3 regions of the Citrobacter sedlakii genome follow, and region 2 is predicted to be linked to each of the others. Evidence: predicted binding sites of a transcription regulator. Region 2 holds the regulator's gene; each other region holds the start of a gene.
The links. The regulator Fur, encoded in region 2, represses iron uptake genes when iron is present. The targets are predictions, from matches to a motif close to ATAATAATGAGAACNACTATCAA.

Region 1: a site for Fur is predicted at 4,408-4,430, ahead of feoA (ferrous iron transporter A). Genes of this name have one in related genera too.
Region 3: a site for Fur is predicted at 3,448-3,470, ahead of sufA (Fe-S cluster assembly scaffold SufA). Genes of this name have one in related genera too.

What each region holds. Positions count from the first base shown of each region.
Region 1 covers NZ_CP071070.1:401,220-407,236, reverse strand. The annotation lists gene envZ (two-component system sensor histidine kinase EnvZ) at 1-285, opposite strand, end outside; gene ompR (osmolarity response regulator transcription factor OmpR) at 282-1,001, opposite strand; gene greB (transcription elongation factor GreB) at 1,228-1,701, shown strand; gene JY391_RS01865 (Tex family protein) at 1,790-4,111, shown strand; gene feoA (ferrous iron transporter A) at 4,541-4,768, shown strand; gene feoB (Fe(2+) transporter permease subunit FeoB) at 4,787-6,017, shown strand, end outside.
Region 2 covers NZ_CP071070.1:3,138,014-3,144,030, forward strand. The annotation lists gene pgm (phosphoglucomutase (alpha-D-glucose-1,6-bisphosphate-dependent)) at 1-46, opposite strand, end outside; gene seqA (replication initiation negative regulator SeqA) at 70-615, opposite strand; gene ybfF (esterase) at 805-1,578, shown strand; gene ybfE (LexA regulated protein) at 1,707-2,000, shown strand; gene fldA (flavodoxin FldA) at 2,151-2,681, shown strand; partial or broken gene JY391_RS23995 (fur leader peptide) at 2,885-2,970, shown strand; gene fur (ferric iron uptake transcriptional regulator) at 2,963-3,409, shown strand; gene tcuR (tricarballylate utilization LysR family transcriptional regulator TcuR) at 3,540-4,466, shown strand; gene tcuA (FAD-dependent tricarballylate dehydrogenase TcuA) at 4,563-5,966, shown strand; gene tcuB (tricarballylate utilization 4Fe-4S protein TcuB) at 5,953-6,017, shown strand, end outside.
Region 3 covers NZ_CP071070.1:2,512,075-2,518,091, forward strand. The annotation lists gene sufD (Fe-S cluster assembly protein SufD) at 1-813, opposite strand, end outside; gene sufC (Fe-S cluster assembly ATPase SufC) at 788-1,534, opposite strand; gene sufB (Fe-S cluster assembly protein SufB) at 1,544-3,031, opposite strand; gene sufA (Fe-S cluster assembly scaffold SufA) at 3,040-3,408, opposite strand; gene JY391_RS12035 (LysR family transcriptional regulator) at 3,872-4,753, opposite strand; gene JY391_RS12040 (Vmh family MBL fold metallo-hydrolase) at 4,876-5,724, shown strand; gene JY391_RS12045 (YdiH family protein) at 5,797-5,985, opposite strand.

The DNA.
Region 1 (6,017 bases), 2.0 Mb from region 2:
TTCGGCGGCCTCGTTGGAATAGAGAGAAATTCCCAGCTCACGGTAAATTTCCCGTCGAAAAGCGGGGGGCACCACCAGTTGCGTACCGTCCTCCAGTTGCAGCTTGTCGGTCATCAGCATACGCACTTCGTACGCCAGCACCTTGTTAAACTGCTGGAGGCTCGGCAGAATCGCAAAGTTCAGCACCACCAGATAGGTCGTCACCAGGCTGACAAACAGCAACGTGACGATGAGCAACAGCGTGCGGGCAAATGAACTTCGTGGCGAGAAGCGCATTCGCCTCATGCTTTAGAACCGTCCGGCACGAAAACGTAGCCCAGACCCCACACGGTCTGAATGTAGCGCGGATGCGCCGGATCCTCTTCCACCATGCGGCGCAGACGGGAAATCTGCACGTCAATGGAACGTTCCATCGCGGAATACTCGCGACCACGCGCCAGGTTCATCAGCTTATCGCGGGAAAGCGGTTCACGCGGGTGGCTCACCAGCGCTTTCAGCACCGCGAACTCTCCGCTGGTGAGCGGCATCGGCTCATCTTCACGGAACATTTCGCGGGTGCCGAGGTTCAGTTTGAACTTACCAAAGGCAATGACCGCTTCTTCCTGGGAAGGCGCGCCCGGCAGCTCGTTGGCCTGACGACGCAGCACCGCGCGAATACGCGCCAGCAGTTCACGTGGGTTAAACGGTTTCGGAATGTAATCATCGGCGCCGATTTCCAGGCCGACGATGCGGTCAACTTCTTCCCCTTTCGCCGTCACCATGATGATCGGCATCGGGTTGCTCTGGCTGCGCAGGCGGCGGCAAATTGACAGACCATCTTCACCCGGCAGCATGAGATCCAGTACCATAAGGTGAAAAGATTCACGGGTCAGCAGACGATCCATTTGCTCAGCGTTCGCGACGCTTCGAACCTGGAAGCCCTGCTCGGTAAGATAACGCTCCAGCAGCGCACGCAGACGCATGTCGTCATCCACCACCAGAATTTTATAGTTCTCTTGCATTGTTTGTACTCCCAAAGGTTCGCAACAATTGAAGGTATGTATTCTTAAAAAAGCTTACGTTCGTCACCAGCGAATTCTGGTATGAATTCCAGGCTAAATTGTTACAAAGCATATTTAACAGCAGCTTAAGTATACAATGAAACGTGTGGCACATTATTTATTCTGTTAGCAGGGTGACGTAATACGATTTGTGCGCATCGTCACAGACTTAAAGGTATTCAATAAGATGAAAACGCCCCTGATCACCCGGGAAGGGTACGAGAAACTGAAACAAGAGCTGAATTATCTCTGGCGTGAAGAGCGCCCGGAAGTCACGAAAAAGGTGACCTGGGCCGCGAGCCTTGGCGACCGCAGCGAGAATGCCGACTACCAGTATAATAAAAAGCGCCTGCGTGAAATCGACCGTCGGGTTCGTTATCTTACGAAATGCATGGAAAATTTAAAAATCGTCGACTATTCACCGCAGCAGGAAGGCAAAGTGTTTTTCGGCGCGTGGGTGGAGATTGAAAATGACGACGGCGATATCCGCCGCTTTCGTATTGTCGGCTACGATGAAATTTTCGGCCGTAAGGATTACATCTCGATTGACTCGCCGATGGCGCGCGCGTTGCTGAAAAAAGAGATCGGCGACCTTGCTGTGGTCAATACGCCCGGCGGAGAAGCCAGCTGGTACGTCAACGCCATCGAGTACGTAAAATAATCCGAGAGCGCCCTCCGCGACTGGCATTTTATCGTGCCAGTCCGTATAACTATCCCCTGATTTTTGATCCTAAAGATGAAGCCTATCCATGATGAACAATTCTTTCTGCCGCATTATTGCGGGTGAAATTCAGGCACGCGCCGAACAGGTTGAAGCTGCCGTTCGCCTGCTTGATGAAGGGAACACTGTGCCGTTTATCGCACGTTATCGTAAGGAAATCACCGGCGGTCTGGATGATACACAACTGCGTAATCTGGAAACCCGACTGGGCTATCTGCGTGAACTGGAAGAGCGCCGCCAGGCCATTCTTAAGTCCATTTCTGAGCAAGGCAAGCTGACCGATGAGCTGGCTAACGCCATCAACGGCACGTTAAGTAAGACCGAGCTGGAAGACCTGTATCTCCCCTACAAACCCAAACGCCGCACCCGCGGTCAGATCGCCATTGAAGCGGGTCTTGAGCCGCTGGCGGATCTGCTGTGGAACGATCCATCGCACGATCCTGACACGGAAGCGGCGAAATTTATCGACGCCGACAAAGGCGTTGCCGACAGCAAAGCCGCCCTTGACGGCGCGCGCTACATCCTGATGGAACGGTTCGCGGAAGACGCGGCGCTGCTGGCAAAAGTGCGCGATTATCTGTGGAAAAACGCGCATCTGGTTGCCACTGTGGTCAGCGGCAAGGAAGAGGAAGGCGCGAAATTCCGCGATTATTTCGATCATCACGAACCCATTTCCGGCGTGCCGTCTCACCGCGCGCTGGCGATGTTTCGCGGCCGTAACGAAGGCGTCCTGCAACTGTCACTGAACCCTGACCCACAGTTTGATGAGCCGCCAAAACAGAGCCACGGTGAGCAGATCATTCTCGATCACCTCGGTCTGCGGCTGAACAACGCGCCAGCGGACAACTGGCGCAAGGGCGTGGTGAGCTGGACATGGCGCATTAAAGTCCTGATGCACCTCGAAACCGAACTGATGGGCGCCGTGCGTGAACGCGCGGAAGACGAGGCGATCAACGTGTTTGCCCGTAATCTGCATGACTTGCTGATGGCCGCGCCGGCGGGCCTGCGCGCAACCATGGGCCTCGATCCGGGTCTGCGTACCGGGGTGAAAGTGGCGGTGGTGGATGGTACCGGTAAGCTGGTCGCCACTGACACCATTTATCCCCATACCGGCCAGGCCGCTAAAGCCGCGATGGTCGTCGCCGCGCTGTGTGAAAAATATCACGTTGAACTGGTGGCGATTGGTAACGGTACGGCCTCGCGTGAAACCGAGCGTTTCTTCCTCGACGTGCAGAAGCAGTTCCCGAAAGTCACCGCGCAAAAAGTGATTGTCAGCGAAGCGGGCGCGTCGGTTTATTCCGCCTCTGAGCTGGCGGCGCAGGAATTTCCGGATCTTGACGTTTCCCTGCGCGGCGCGGTCTCTATCGCCCGCCGTCTGCAGGACCCGCTGGCGGAGCTTGTGAAGATCGACCCGAAATCCATCGGCGTCGGCCAGTATCAACATGACGTCAGCCAGACACAGCTGGCGCGTAAGCTGGACGCGGTGGTGGAAGACTGCGTAAACGCCGTCGGCGTGGACCTGAACACCGCCTCCGTCCCCCTGCTGACCCGCGTAGCGGGCTTAACCCGTATGATGGCGCAAAATATCGTCGCCTGGCGCGATGAAAACGGACAATTCCAGAATCGTCAGCAGTTGCTGAAGGTAAGCCGTCTGGGGCCAAAAGCCTTTGAGCAGTGCGCGGGCTTCCTGCGCATCAACCACGGCGATAACCCGCTTGACGCCTCAACCGTCCACCCGGAAGCGTATCCGGTGGTAGAACGTATTCTGGCGGCAACCCAGCAGGCACTGAAAGATCTGATGGGTAACAGCAGCGAACTGCGCAACCTGAAAGCCGTTGACTTCACCGACGACAAATTCGGCGTGCCGACCGTGACTGACATCATCAAAGAGCTGGAAAAACCGGGGCGTGACCCGCGTCCGGAGTTCAAAACCGCGCAGTTTGCCGACGGCGTCGAAACCATGAACGACCTGCAGCCGGGGATGATTCTGGAAGGCGCCGTCACCAACGTCACCAACTTTGGCGCGTTTGTCGATATCGGCGTCCATCAGGATGGCCTGGTTCACATCTCTTCCCTGTCGAACAAGTTTGTGGAAGATCCCCATACTGTAGTGAAAGCAGGCGACATCGTGAAGGTGAAAGTGCTGGAGGTGGATCTGCAACGTAAGCGCATAGCCCTGACCATGCGTCTCGATGAACAGCCAGGAGAGACTCAGGCGCGCCGTGGGGGGACGAACGGGAACGAACGTCCCGCCGCGAAAGCCGCCAGACCGCGCGGTCGCGACGCGCAGCCGACAGGCAATAGCGCGATGATGGATGCGCTGGCGGCGGCAATGGGTAAAAAACGCTAACCCAGAAACCTGTGCCGGATAACGACGCGAATGCGTCTTGTCCGGCCTGGAGGACAATGTCGCGCTGTCTGCCGGAAAGGCGGTTAACCCGCCATCCGGCAACATTCAATTCTTCTTTTACCCCCGCACTAATATTTATCACATCGTTAACAGATGAAACGATAATTAAACATTAATACTGTTAATTTATTAATTCCTCGAATCATTTCACCTGCCGACAATAAATGTTGAGCCATGTCAAAGTTGACGCAAATTATTATTCAAACCAACATTCCGTCACATTTATTCTATTGATGATAGAAACCATTCTCATTATCATTGCATTGTTGATTATTTAATCTTTCCTTCGTTGGCTAATCAGCTGGTCTCATGCCGCGTTCCTCAGCCCCATGAGGTAATAACCAGTAAGCAAGATACAAGTAGGCTCTTATGCAATTTACTCCAGATACTGCGTGGAAAATTACCGGCTTTGCCCGTGAAATAAGTCCTGCATACCGTCAGAAACTGCTTTCCCTCGGCATGCTGCCGGGTTCCTCATTTAACGTGGTGCGCGTCGCGCCCTTGGGTGATCCGGTGCATATCGAAACCCGCCGCGTCAGCCTGGTATTACGGAAAAAAGACCTGGCGTTATTAGAAGTGGAAGCGGTTTCCTGCTAATACAGTGAGTCTATAACAATGAAAAAATTAACCATTGGTTTAATTGGTAATCCAAATTCCGGCAAGACAACATTATTTAACCAGCTTACCGGCGCGCGCCAGCGCGTGGGCAACTGGGCTGGCGTGACGGTCGAACGCAAAGAAGGCCTGTTTTCTACCACTGACCACCAGGTGACGCTGGTCGACCTGCCCGGCACTTATTCTCTGACCACCATTTCGTCACAAACCTCTCTCGATGAGCAGATTGCCTGCCATTACATTCTGAGCGGCGACGCAGATCTGTTAATCAACGTCGTGGACGCCTCCAACCTCGAGCGCAACCTGTACCTGACGCTGCAATTGCTGGAGCTGGGGATCCCCTGCATTGTCGCGCTTAACATGCTGGATATCGCCGAAAAACAGCAGATCCGGATCGACATTGATGCGCTGTCCGCGCGTCTCGGCTGCCCGGTAGTTCCGCTGGTGTCCACCCGTGGACGCGGTATCGAAGCACTGAAGCTGGCGATCGATCGCCACAGCAAAAATGAAAACGTCGAATTGGTACATTATGCCCAGCCGTTGCTACGTGAAGCGGATAATCTGGCAAACCTGATGGCGCAGACCATGCCTTCGCACCAGCGTCGCTGGCTCGGTTTACAGATGCTGGAGGGCGACATTTACAGCCGCGCTTACGCCGGGGATGCCGCGCAGCAACTGGACGCCTCGTTCGCTCGCCTGAGCGAAGAGATGGACGATCCGGCGCTACACATCGCCGACGCCCGCTACCAGTGCATCGCCGCCATCTGCGACGTGGTGAGCAACACCCTGACGGCGGAGCCCAGCCGCTTCACCACGGCGGTGGACAAAATCGTCCTCAACCGCTTCCTGGGGCTGCCAGTCTTCCTGTTTGTGATGTACCTGATGTTCCTGCTCGCCATTAACATCGGCGGCGCGTTGGCGCCCATCTTCGACGCCGGTTCTGTCGCCGTCTTTATTCACGGCATCCAGTGGATTGGCTACACCCTCCACTTCCCGGACTGGCTGACCATTTTCCTCGCCCAGGGGATTGGCGGCGGTATCAATACTGTTCTGCCGCTGGTACCGCAAATCGGCATGATGTACCTGTTCCTTTCTTTCCTCGAAGACTCCGGTTACATGGCGCGCGCCGCGTTTGTCATGGACCGCCTGATGCAGGCGCTGGGGCTACCAGGAAAATCGTTTGTTCCGCTGATCGTCGGCTTTGGTTGCAACGTCCCGTCGGTGATGGGCG
Region 2 (6,017 bases):
AATCACTTTGTTGCGCAGGTTGACCTGCACGGTTGTGGATTGCCATTGCCTGGTCCTTTTATGCAAGCATTAAATTGTTCCGCAAACCTTCTCAATCAATTCCGCCGGGAATTGCATTGACTGCATGATGTGTTCGACCATGCTGCATTTACGGCCGGTGTTGGTGTTCGTGATCACCCAGTACGGCGTGCCAGGCACATGTTTCGGCTTGGTCTGATTGCCGTTTTTCAGCAGCGTCTGTTCATCCGCCGCGAAATAGACGCGAGTGCGACCATGCAGCGAGTCGGTGGCATCGGCAAACGCCTGGTGATCCAGTGAGTAAAGTGTAGACAGCACCAGCATAAAGCGATTCACCGCTTTTTTCTGTTCCGCATATTCATCGGACAGCAGCAGCTCACGCATAGCGCGCACTTTGTCTTTGACGGGATTGACGGGTTTCACTTCTGCGCTCACAGGCTGCGCGGCGCGTGCCTCTTTTGTCGCCGACGCGACGGGCTGCGATGCGGCGGAAAACTTCAACATACGCCGTAAAATGTCGGACGCGCTCTCGCCGATATGCTTGGTGTGGCTGGCAATATAGCTGTAGAGTTCATCATCAACTTCAATCGTTTTCATCTTAATCCAGTGCGGTGTCATAACTGATCTGAATACAAATCGTTGGAATTATAGGAGCAAATCCCAACAGCGGATAGCGTCAAACCTGGCTGAACAAAAAACTCGGAGTAAACCGTATCAGTTGCAGCCCAGTGGCAGAATGGTCAACATAATACCCTAACCCGACAGAGCGAAAAAAAGAACTTTGCCATGAAATTGAATATCCGAGCGCAAACTGCACAAAACCTGCACAATAATTCTCCCATCGTCCTCGTTCACGGTCTGTTTGGCAGCCTGGACAATCTCGGCGTGCTGGCCCGCGAGCTGGTCAGCGATCACGATATCCTCCAGGTTGATATGCGTAACCACGGCCTCTCGCCCCGCGATCCGCTGATGACATATCCGGCGATGGCGCAGGATCTGCTCGACACTCTGGATGCGCAGCAGATCGAAAAAGCCACGTTTATTGGCCACTCGATGGGCGGCAAGGCGGTGATGGCCCTGACCGCGCTGGCTCCGGAACGCATCGATCGTCTGGTGGCGATCGACATCGCCCCGGTAGATTATAAGGTACGACGCCACGATGAGATTTTCGCGGCGATCAACGCCGTGACGGCGTCTCAGGCCACGACGCGCAAGGAGGCGGCTGCCGTCATGCGCGACCATCTCAGAGAAGAGGGCGTGATTCAGTTTCTGCTGAAGTCGTACGTTGACGGCGAATGGCGCTTTAACGTGCCGGTGCTGTGGGATCAGTATCCGCATATTGTCGGCTGGGAGCCGATTCCAGCCTGGGATCGCCCGGCGTTGTTTATCCCTGGCGGCAATTCCCCTTACGTCACCGAGACGTATCGCGACGACCTGCTCGCGCAATTCCCACAGGCGCGCGCGCATGTCATCGCGGGCGCAGGCCACTGGGTTCATGCCGAAAAACCTGACGCAGTGCTGCGCGCCATTCGTCGTTATCTGAACGACAGCGCAAACTGATTAAAAACTCAGCGTCCGCGCGCGATTGCGCGCGCGAACGTTGGCGTGCCCCATCCGCTGATGTATGATGGCGCGCTATCCATCCGGGCAGAGGCCTGGCTGATTGTTTCCCCGAAGTCACCAAAATCATGGCCAAAGAACAAACGGACCGTACGACATTAGATCTGTTCGCGCACGAGCGTCGCCCGGGACGACCTAAAACCAATCCGCTTTCACGCGATGAACAGCTGCGCATTAACAAGCGCAACCAGCTTAAACGCGACAAAGTTCGTGGCCTGAAACGTGTTGAACTTAAGCTCAACGCGGAAGCCGTCGACGCCCTGAATGAACTGGCGGAATCGCGCGACATCAGCCGCAGCGAGCTGATCGAAGAAATCCTGATGAGCCAACTGGCGACGTTGCGACGCCAGGGTTCAGTCTGAAACCCGCACAATTTATCACTATCATGTAGCAGGGAGTGCACTCGCGTGCGTTTGCTATTTCCGCATACCTGACTGTTCTGCTATGATTGCCCTTATCTGTGGGCAATTTGCCCCCACCATTTCAATAAGTTTCAAGAGGTTACTTTACTCATGGCAATCACTGGCATTTTTTTCGGCAGCGACACCGGGAACACCGAAAATATCGCAAAAATGATTCAAAAACAGCTTGGTAAAGATGTTGCCGACGTGCATGACATTGCAAAAAGCAGCAAAGAAGATCTTGAAGGCTATGACATCCTGCTGCTTGGTATCCCGACCTGGTACTATGGCGAAGCGCAGTGTGACTGGGACGACTTCTTCCCGACTCTGGAAGAGATTGATTTCAACGGTAAGCTGGTGGCGCTGTTCGGCTGCGGCGACCAGGAAGATTACGCGGAATATTTCTGCGACGCGTTAGGTACTATCCGCGACATCATTGAGCCGCGTGGCGCGACCATCGTCGGTCACTGGCCGACCGCGGGTTATCATTTTGAAGCGTCGAAAGGCCTGGCCGATGACGATCACTTTGTCGGTCTGGCCATTGACGAAGATCGCCAGCCAGAACTGACCGCCGAGCGCGTTGAGAAATGGGTTAAGCAGATTTCTGAAGAACTGCACCTGGATGAAATCATCAACGCCTGATGACCGTGCGGCGCAAAGACCATTTGCGCCGCATCAATAGACAAAACCAATCAAAATAATTGCTACAAATTTGTAACTTTCTTGCCCATCCCTGTACAATGTGCGGGAGTTATTAGGTGGCGCTCTCATTTCCAGGCAATACCACGTTTTTATTAACATTTGCCCGAGGCTTGCAGTTTTCATTTAAGGATGGCAGTCCTATAATGAGAGGCATTATCTCGAATGCAATTTCTGTCACTTCTCGTATGAAGTGAATCGTTTAGCAACAGGACAGATTCCGCATGACTGACAACAATACCGCATTAAAGAAGGCTGGCCTGAAAGTAACGCTTCCACGTTTAAAGATTCTGGAAGTGCTTCAGGAACCGGATAACCATCACGTCAGTGCGGAAGATTTATACAAACGACTGATCGACATGGGTGAAGAAATTGGTCTGGCGACCGTCTATCGCGTGCTGAACCAGTTTGATGACGCCGGTATCGTAACCCGCCACAATTTTGAAGGCGGCAAATCCGTTTTTGAGCTGACCCAGCAGCATCATCACGATCACCTTATTTGCCTCGATTGTGGCAAAGTGATTGAATTTAGTGATGATTCGATTGAAGCCCGTCAGCGTGAGATTGCGGCGAAGCACGGTATTCGTTTAACGAACCACAGCCTCTATCTCTATGGCCATTGCGCCGAAGGCGACTGCCGCGAAGATGAACACGCGCACGACGGCAAATAATTTTACGCTTGATGAAAGCCAGCCTGCGGGCTGGCTTTTTTGTGGGCGCGATCCCGCCGTTTTCCTTCCCTCCCCGCCCGTGTTGTTTTAATGTAAAAATTCCCTTCCCTGACCTGTCCGGAGAATCGAAATGGAACTTCGCCAGTTACGTTATTTTGTTCGTATTGTTGAAACCGGCAGCATGGGTAGCGCCGCGCTGGATCTCGACATTGGCGTCTCGGCGCTGAGCCAACAAATGACACGTCTGGAAAGTGAACTCGCCATCCGCCTGCTGCAACGAACGTCGCGCGGCGTCACGCCCACTAACGCGGGGCTGGCCTTTTATTCTCAGGCGCAACTGGCGCTACGGCATGCCGACGACGCCATTCTTGCTGCGCGTGAGGCGCGGTTATCCGGCCACGTTAGCGTCGGTATGGCGCCCAGTACGGCATCGGTGTTGGGCATTCCGTTTATTAACGCCATGCGGGAAAGCTACGCTGACGTGCGGCTGCACGTCGTGGAGAGTCTCTCCGGCAATCTTGAGCGGATGATTAACACCCGCCAGCTTGATTTAGCGGTCGTCTTTCAGAAAGAGAAGATCCTGCGCTGGAGCGCGAAGCCGGTTCTGGAAGAGCGGCTGTTTCTGATCGGCCCCCACCCCCTGCTGGCTATATTCCCTGAAGACAACATCATGCCTGCTCAACTGGCGAATATTCCCCTCGTGATGCCCAGTCAGGGCCACGGTCTGCGCGGCAGACTGGAGGCTATCGCACAAGAGCACGCGCTGCAGGTTGATATCGTTGCGGAAATTGACGGTCTGACGCTACTGATGCGGGCGGTCCGCGACGGTCTGGGCGCCACCCTACAACCTGGCGCGGCGATTTCCCGACTGGACCAGGACGACCTGCGCGTGATCGGCGTCCATAATCCGGTCCTCAGCCGTCCCAACTTTCTGGTCAGTTTATCGGATGACGAACTGACCCCGGCGGGGCTGGCAGCTCGCGTCGTGCTGGGTAAAGTGATGCGTGAACTGGTTGAGGCTGACCGCTGGCCAGGCGCCACCCTTTACGTTAACTAAAGAGGGTTTTAGCAGTACCTCATAGCGCCCCTACAACCCATGCGTATACATTTTCATTACAAATTTAACATTTGTTAAAGCGTAATGGAGTCTACGATGGTTGATGTTCTGGTGATTGGCGGCGGCAATGCCGCGCTGTGTGCCGCCTTAACCGCCCGGGAGGCCGGTGCGTCGGTGCTGCTGCTGGAAGCGGCGCCGCGCGAATGGCGCGGTGGCAATTCACAGCACACCCGTAATTTGCGCTGTATGCATGATGCGCCGCAGGATGTGCTGGTCGACCGTTATCCCGAAGAAGAGTACTGGCAGGATCTCTGGCGGGTAACGGAAGGCAATACCAACGAAGCGCTGGCACGACTGGTGATCCGCACCTCTTCGCAGTGCCGTGACTGGATGCGCAAACACGGTGTGAATTTTCAGCCACCGTTATCAGGCGCACTGCACGTTGCGCGTACGAACGCCTTTTTCATGGGCGGCGGCAAGGCACTGGTCAACGCCTATTATCGCAGCGCGGAGGCGCTCGGCGTCACCATCCGCTATAACACGCCGGTACAGGCGCTGCAGTTACATGACGGCGAGTTTGTCGCCGCGCTGGCGGGCGATGAACGCATCGAGGCCAGAACCTGTGTACTCGCCGCTGGCGGTTTCGAGTCCAATCGCGAATGGCTACGGGAAGCCTGGGGACAAAACGCGCGTGGGGAATGGCCCGCCGATAATTTTCTCATCCGCGGCACCCGCTTTAATCAGGGTGTCCTGCTTAAATTTATGATCGATGCCGGCGCCGACATCATTGGCGATCCATCCCAGTCGCACTGCGTGGCGATTGATGCCCGCGCGCCACTGTATGACGGCGGGATCTGCACGCGAGTGGACTGCGTCTCTTTAGGCGTGGTGGTCAACCGCGACGCAGCGCGTTTTTATGACGAAGGCGAAGATTTCTGGCCGAAACGCTATGCCATCTGGGGGCGTCTGGTCGCCCAACAGCCGGGGCAAATTGGTTATTCCATTATCGACAGCAAAGCCATTGGTCACTTTATGCCACCGGTATTCCCCGGCGCGCAGGCCAATACGCTGGAAGAGCTGGCCTGCCAACTGGGGCTGGATGCACAACGTTTTAGCGCTACCGTCAGGCAATACAACCAGGCCTGCCAGCCTGGACACTTTGATCACACCGTCCTGGATAACTGCGCCACCAGCGGGTTAACGCCGCCGAAAACGCACTGGGCACGCCCTCTCGATACGCCGCCTTATTACGGCTACGCCCTGCGGCCAGGGATCACGTTTACTTACCTCGGCCTGAAAGTGAACGAGCGCGCGGCGGTGCATTTCGCCGGAAAACCCAGTCGTACCCTGTTTGTCGCCGGAGAAATGATGGCGGGCAATGTGCTGGGCAAAGGCTATACCGCTGGCGTTGGCATGTCGATTGGCACCACGTTTGGCTGCATTGCCGGTAAAGAAGCCGCCCAGGCCGCACGTAAGGAGGCGCACCATGAAGCAGCTTGAGAAATTAATTATTGAGGCACAAATCATTACCGAACCGGAAGCCGAAGTGGA
Region 3 (6,017 bases), 630 kb from region 2:
GTTGATTCGCAGCGTCGTGTTCTCACCGTTCAGCCGGGTGCTGGTGTTATGACGCAGTACCGCATCCCCCAGCAGAAAACTGTGGCTGTGCGCCGAGGCGTCCGCCGCCATTGAAATATCATTATGGGCGAAGTGATGGCTTAACGGATTTTCAAACGCCAGCTTCACGTGATGCAGATGCGCGTTGGCTGCCACATTCATTGTCAGACGCGCGCCGGTAAAGTGTCGCGCGTCATTGAGGCTCACGTAATGTTCAATGACCGTTGCTTCTGCCCCTTCCGCCAGTTCCAGATGATGACGATAATGAGCGGTGTTCACCTCATCGTCGCCCACGCCCTGCGTAATGTGCATCAATAGCAGCGGCTTGTCAGGACGCTGATTACGCTTAACGTGGATATGGGTTACGCTGTGCGCCAGGCTTTCGGTGAGATGCAGAAACACCTCCGGCTGCACCGCGTCAGGCAGCGTCTGGCGCTCATCGTTGATCGCAACGTCAAAGCCGCTATTTTCACAGCTGTCGCTCAGCGTCGGACTGAATTTCCCATCAACAAAAACCAGACGCAGCGCATCAATTTGTAGCGCCAACGCATCCCGCTGCGCCGTCCCAATGTCCGCGAAGCGGCTGACGAACTGGCTGTTGATTAATCCTTCCAGCGGCGTGTATTTCCAGTTTTCATGTTTCCGCGTCGGCAGGCCCAGTCGCAGTAATTGCTGTAAGTGCTGTTGCGCCTGGGTGGAACGCGACTCGCCCTCGGCTTCAAACAGATGATGCCACTGCTGCAACGCATTACTGCTGTTCGGTAAGCCAGCCATATCCCTGCTCCTCCAGTTGTTTGACCAGGGTGAAATCGCCAGACTTCACAATCCGCCCCTGATACAGGACGTGGACAAAATCAGGTTTGATATAGTCAAGGATGCGCTGATAGTGCGTAACGATGATGAATGCGCGCTTGCCGTCCCGCAGGGAATTCACGCCATCGGCGACGATTTTCAGGGCATCAATATCCAGCCCGGAATCCGACTCATCCAGAATACACAGCTCCGGCTCCAGCACCGCCATTTGCAGAATGTCGTTGCGTTTTTTCTCGCCGCCGGAAAAACCCACGTTGACCGAGCGGGTCAACAGATCTTCCGGCATTTTCAGCAGCGCGATTTTCTCTTCCATCAGGTCCTGAAAATCAAAACGGTCCAGCGTCTCCTGGCCGCGATAGCTGCGCACCGCGTTAAGCGCCGTTTGCAGGAAAAACTGATTGCTGACGCCGGGAATTTCCACCGGGTACTGAAAGGCCATGAAAATGCCTTCACCGGCTCTCTCTTCCGGCGCCAGCGCCAGCAGATCTTTACCTTTAAACGCGACAGAACCGCCGATTACCTCATAATCTTCGCGTCCTGCCAGCGTCGCGGAAAGCGTGCTTTTACCGGAACCGTTCGGTCCCATGATCGCGTGCACTTCGCCGGGACGAACCTCAAGGTTCAGCCCACGCAGGATCGCTTTATCTTCGACACTGACCTGTAAATCTTTAATATTTAACATGATACTTCCTTAACCGACGCTGTGTTCAAGGCTAATAGCTAATAGTTTTTGTGCTTCGACGGCAAACTCCAGCGGCAATTCGGAGAACACGTCTTTACAGAAGCCGTTGACGATCATCGAGATCGCATCTTCTTCGCTGATACCGCGCTGCAGGCAGTAGAACAGCTGATCTTCACCGATACGCGAAGTTGTCGCTTCGTGCTCGAGCTGGGCGCTGTTATTACGGCATTCGACGTACGGGAAAGTATGCGCCCCGCAATCCGCGCCGATCAGCATTGAATCGCACTGGGTAAAGTTGCGGGCATTGGTCGCCGTCGGCATGATTTTCACCAGCCCACGATAGCTGTTCTGGCTGTGCCCGGCGGAGATCCCTTTCGAAATGATGGTCGAGCGGGTATTTTTACCGATATGGATCATTTTGGTGCCGGTATCGGCCTGCTGGTGCCCGCTGGTCAACGCCACGGAATAAAACTCGCCAATCGAGTTGTCGCCACGCAGAATACAGCTCGGGTATTTCCAGGTGATCGCCGAGCCGGTTTCCGACTGGGTCCACGACATTTTGCTGTTTTCCCCTTCGCACAACGCGCGTTTGGTAACGAAGTTGAGGATCCCGCCGGTATTGTTATCACCCGGGAACCAGTTCTGCACCGTGGAATACTTCACTTCGGCGTCTTTATGGATGATCACTTCCACGACTGCGGCGTGCAGCTGATAGCTGTCGCGCACCGGTGCTGAACATCCCTCGATATAGCTGACGTAGCTGCCCTCATCCGCCACAAGAATGGTGCGTTCAAATTGCCCGGTTTTTTCCGCGTTAATGCGAAAATAGGTGGAAAGCTCCATGGGGCAACGTACGCCCTTCGGCACATAAATGAAGGTACCGTCTGACGCCACGGCGGCGTTTAGCGCGGCAAAAAAGTTATCGTTCGCGGGGACTACCGTACCAAGGTATTTCTTCACCAGTTCCGGGTGATCATGGATCGCCTCGCCGAAAGAACAAAAAATAATGCCTTGTTCCGCCAGCTTTTCCCGGTAGGTGGTGGCGACTGAAACGGAGTCAAAAATAGCGTCGACCGCCACTTCCCGCCCTTCGCGCACAGGCACGCCAAGCTGCTCAAACGCGGCCTCCACCTCTTTACTGAGGAACGCGTTGGCGCCCGTTTGCTGAACCGCTCCCGGCTGTGATGCGCAGGTGTCGTCGCAGTGACCGCATGACGGCGCAGAGTAATAGCTGTAATCCTGATAATTCAGCCTATCGTAGTGGGCTTTCAGCCAGTGCGGTTCAGCCATTTCTACCCATGCCCGGTAGGCATTGAGGCGAAAGGCCAGCATCCACTCTGGTTCGTTACGTTTTGCAGAAATCGCGCGCACCACGTCTTCGTTAATTCCTTTCGCCAGCTCATCAGTTTGTAACTGGGTAAAGAAACCTTCTTTGTAGTTCAGCGGGCCGCCGGTCCAGGTTTTGACATCGTCAGTTGCTTCAGTATTACGAGACATAGTACCGCCTATACCCCAAAGCTTTCGCCACAGCCGCATTCGTTCTGGGCTTTCGGGTTATGAAATTTGAATAACTGGTTTAATCCTTCCCGGACATAATCGACTTCCGTCCCGTCGATAAACGGCATCGCCTGAAGCGGGACGTAAAGTTTCGCGCCCTCGTATTCGAACAGCAGATCGTCCTTTTCAGGCTCACTGACCGTATCCAGCACGTAACCAAAGCCAGCGCAGCCGGTCTGTTTAACGCCCAGGCGCACGCCCAGCATTCCCGGCTGTTTGGCCACCAGTTCGCGAATATGCGCGGCCGCCGAAGGGGTTAGCGTTAATCCGCGCCAGGCAAAATCGTCTGGGTTAAATGTTCCTGAATGCAATTCCATAGAATGACCTCGCGTAATGAGCCATCAGGCTATAACACCATGTTAGTGATAATGATTATCACTTCAACCCCTCAACAGCAGGGGCATTCCCCTTAATCACCCTTTTTAACGGCTTTTATTAAGCATAGACCTTGCTACGCGGGTTATAAGTCAGGGTGAGTTTTTTGCAATTGTTTGAAAAATAAAGCGTTCAGAAAAAATCATCGACCAGGGTGGTCAAAAAAGGAAAGATGTATAGAAAATGTCTATTTCACGGATAGGCAGTGGCGCGTGATTGTCGTAAAGAAAAAAACCCTTAAGGCTGTTCATCACAGCCTTAAGGGTTCCCGCCCCATCCGGCGCTTATCTCCGGCACTCGCAATGGCTTAGCTCTTGAAGGGGCTTTAAGAATATTCTCATATCGTCAGCGATCAGTTTTAACACTAATTGCGATCCGCGCATTTTGTATGGCGGATCAATTTCTTCAGTTTACTGAGAGTATGTCTTTCACCGCGTCCAGCAGCAGTCGTAGCCCCGCCGACTGGTGCGCGCGGGAAAGATACAAGCCGTACACCGGCAAAGGCCGGGGTTTATGCCCGGGCAGCAAAGGCACCAGCGCACCGCTTGTTAACCCTTCTCGCGCCTCTTTTTCCGGTATCAACGCCACGCCCATTCCTGCCAACGCCGCCTCGCCTAAAAGCGAGGAAATCCCGGCGCTGAGGTTACCTTTTATCGCGACCGAAACCGCCTCACCGCGGGCATCAAGAAAGCGCCAGGATTTCCCGGCAAACCCGCTGTAATAAAGGCAGTTATGACGGGTAAGGTCGTCCGGTGTTTGTGGCGTACCATGTTGCTTCAGATAAGCAGGCGATGCGCAAAGCACTGATTCACAGTTGCCAAGACGACGAGCGATAGTACCCGGCTCCGGCGCGTCGGTAATACGAATAGCGAGATCGATTCGTTCCCCAACCAGACTCACGGGCTGGTTATTAATCTCGACTTCAATCCGCAGATCCGGGTAGCGGGTTAAAAATGCTGGCAGTACCGGCGCAAGAATATGCATCGCCGTAAAATGGGCACAGGCGACACGCAAGGTTCCGGAAGGCATACCTCCCGCCGCAACCGCGCCAATGCCCTGAGAAAGCTGCGCCAACGTGCGGGTCTTTAGCAGGACCTCTTCGCCAGCAGGCGTGATGGTGAGCCTGCGTGAAGAACGGTGGATCAGTCGTGCGCCAGCCCATTTTTCCATTTCCTCAAGATAGCGGCTGACCATCGGTCTGGAAAGTCCGAGCGCTCGCGCCGCGGCGCTCATACTGCCTAAATCACAGATGTGATTAAATACCGTCGCCGCCATCACTCTGTCCACTTTACCTCCATCCGATCGTTTTATGAAACTCAGCATGTCCTGTTTAAGGAATTCTAACAGATCGGGATTGACTTAAAATGCGTAGCCTTAAGACAACACTTCATCTGCAAAAGGTTACTGTCATGAAAATAAAAACCCTGACGGCACTGACGCTGCTCGCTTCACCGGTCTTTGCCGCCCCACTGCATCTTGAGGTGTATAACCCTCAGGAGAACGCCATTTTCCCGGTCTCTTCCACGCTGGTATCCGGACCAACGGAAGCCATTTTGTTTGATGCGCAGTTCAGCACTAAAGATGGCGAAAAATTACTTAAGATGATTCAGGCCAGCGGTAAGTCACTGAAAGCCGTGGTCATTACCTCGGGCGATCCGGACTTTTACTTCGGTCTTGAGCCGATTGTGAAAGCCTATCCTCAGGTAAAAGTGCTGGCGACGCCTGAAGTGGTCAAACATATTCAGGAAACAAAAGACGCAAAGCTGCAATACTGGGGACCGCAGATGAAGGACGGCGTGCCGAAAACCATCACCGTACCGCAGGTCACTACCGGGACGCGTTTTCACATTGACGGAGAAACACTGGAACTTCGCCATCCTGGCAACTATGCGGCTTATGTCTGGATCCCGGCAAATCGGGCGATTCTGGGCGGTACCGGCGTCGCGTCCGGGATCCACGTCTGGACCGCTGACACTCAATCTGAAAAGCAACGTACGGCCTGGCGCGACGTGCTGAGCGAAATGCGCAGCCTGCAGCCGACTCAGGTGATCCCGGGTCATTACCTCGGCGCACGACCCGCCGGTGATACGGCGATCCGCTTTACCCAAAATTATCTGCAAACGTTTGAACACGCGCTGGAGGCGAAAAAAGGGTCAGCTTACGTTATCGAAACCGTAAAGGCCGCGTGGCCCGGGCTGGCAGATGAAAGCTCGCTGGCATTGAGCGCAAAGGTGAACAGTGGTGAAATGACGTGGTAATGGCGTTTATTCGTCGACAAAAAATAACCCCGACCAGAGGCCGGGGCATTCTCTATGAGGTGCATCGCTGAATCAATGAACGCCAAGGCGCCAGGCAAAATAGATCTCTTCCTTCAGTTCAGTCGAAGAAAGCGTCAGTAAATCGGCAAACTCCAGCTCAAGCTGTTTCAGTCTTTTAAGGTATTGGGCTGGTGAGAGCTCGGTTTTATCACGACGTAAAAATTCAATTGCCAGTTGGGCCGGGTCTAATTGGCTAGTCATATCATCCTCGCTTATGGTCAAAACATGCACAT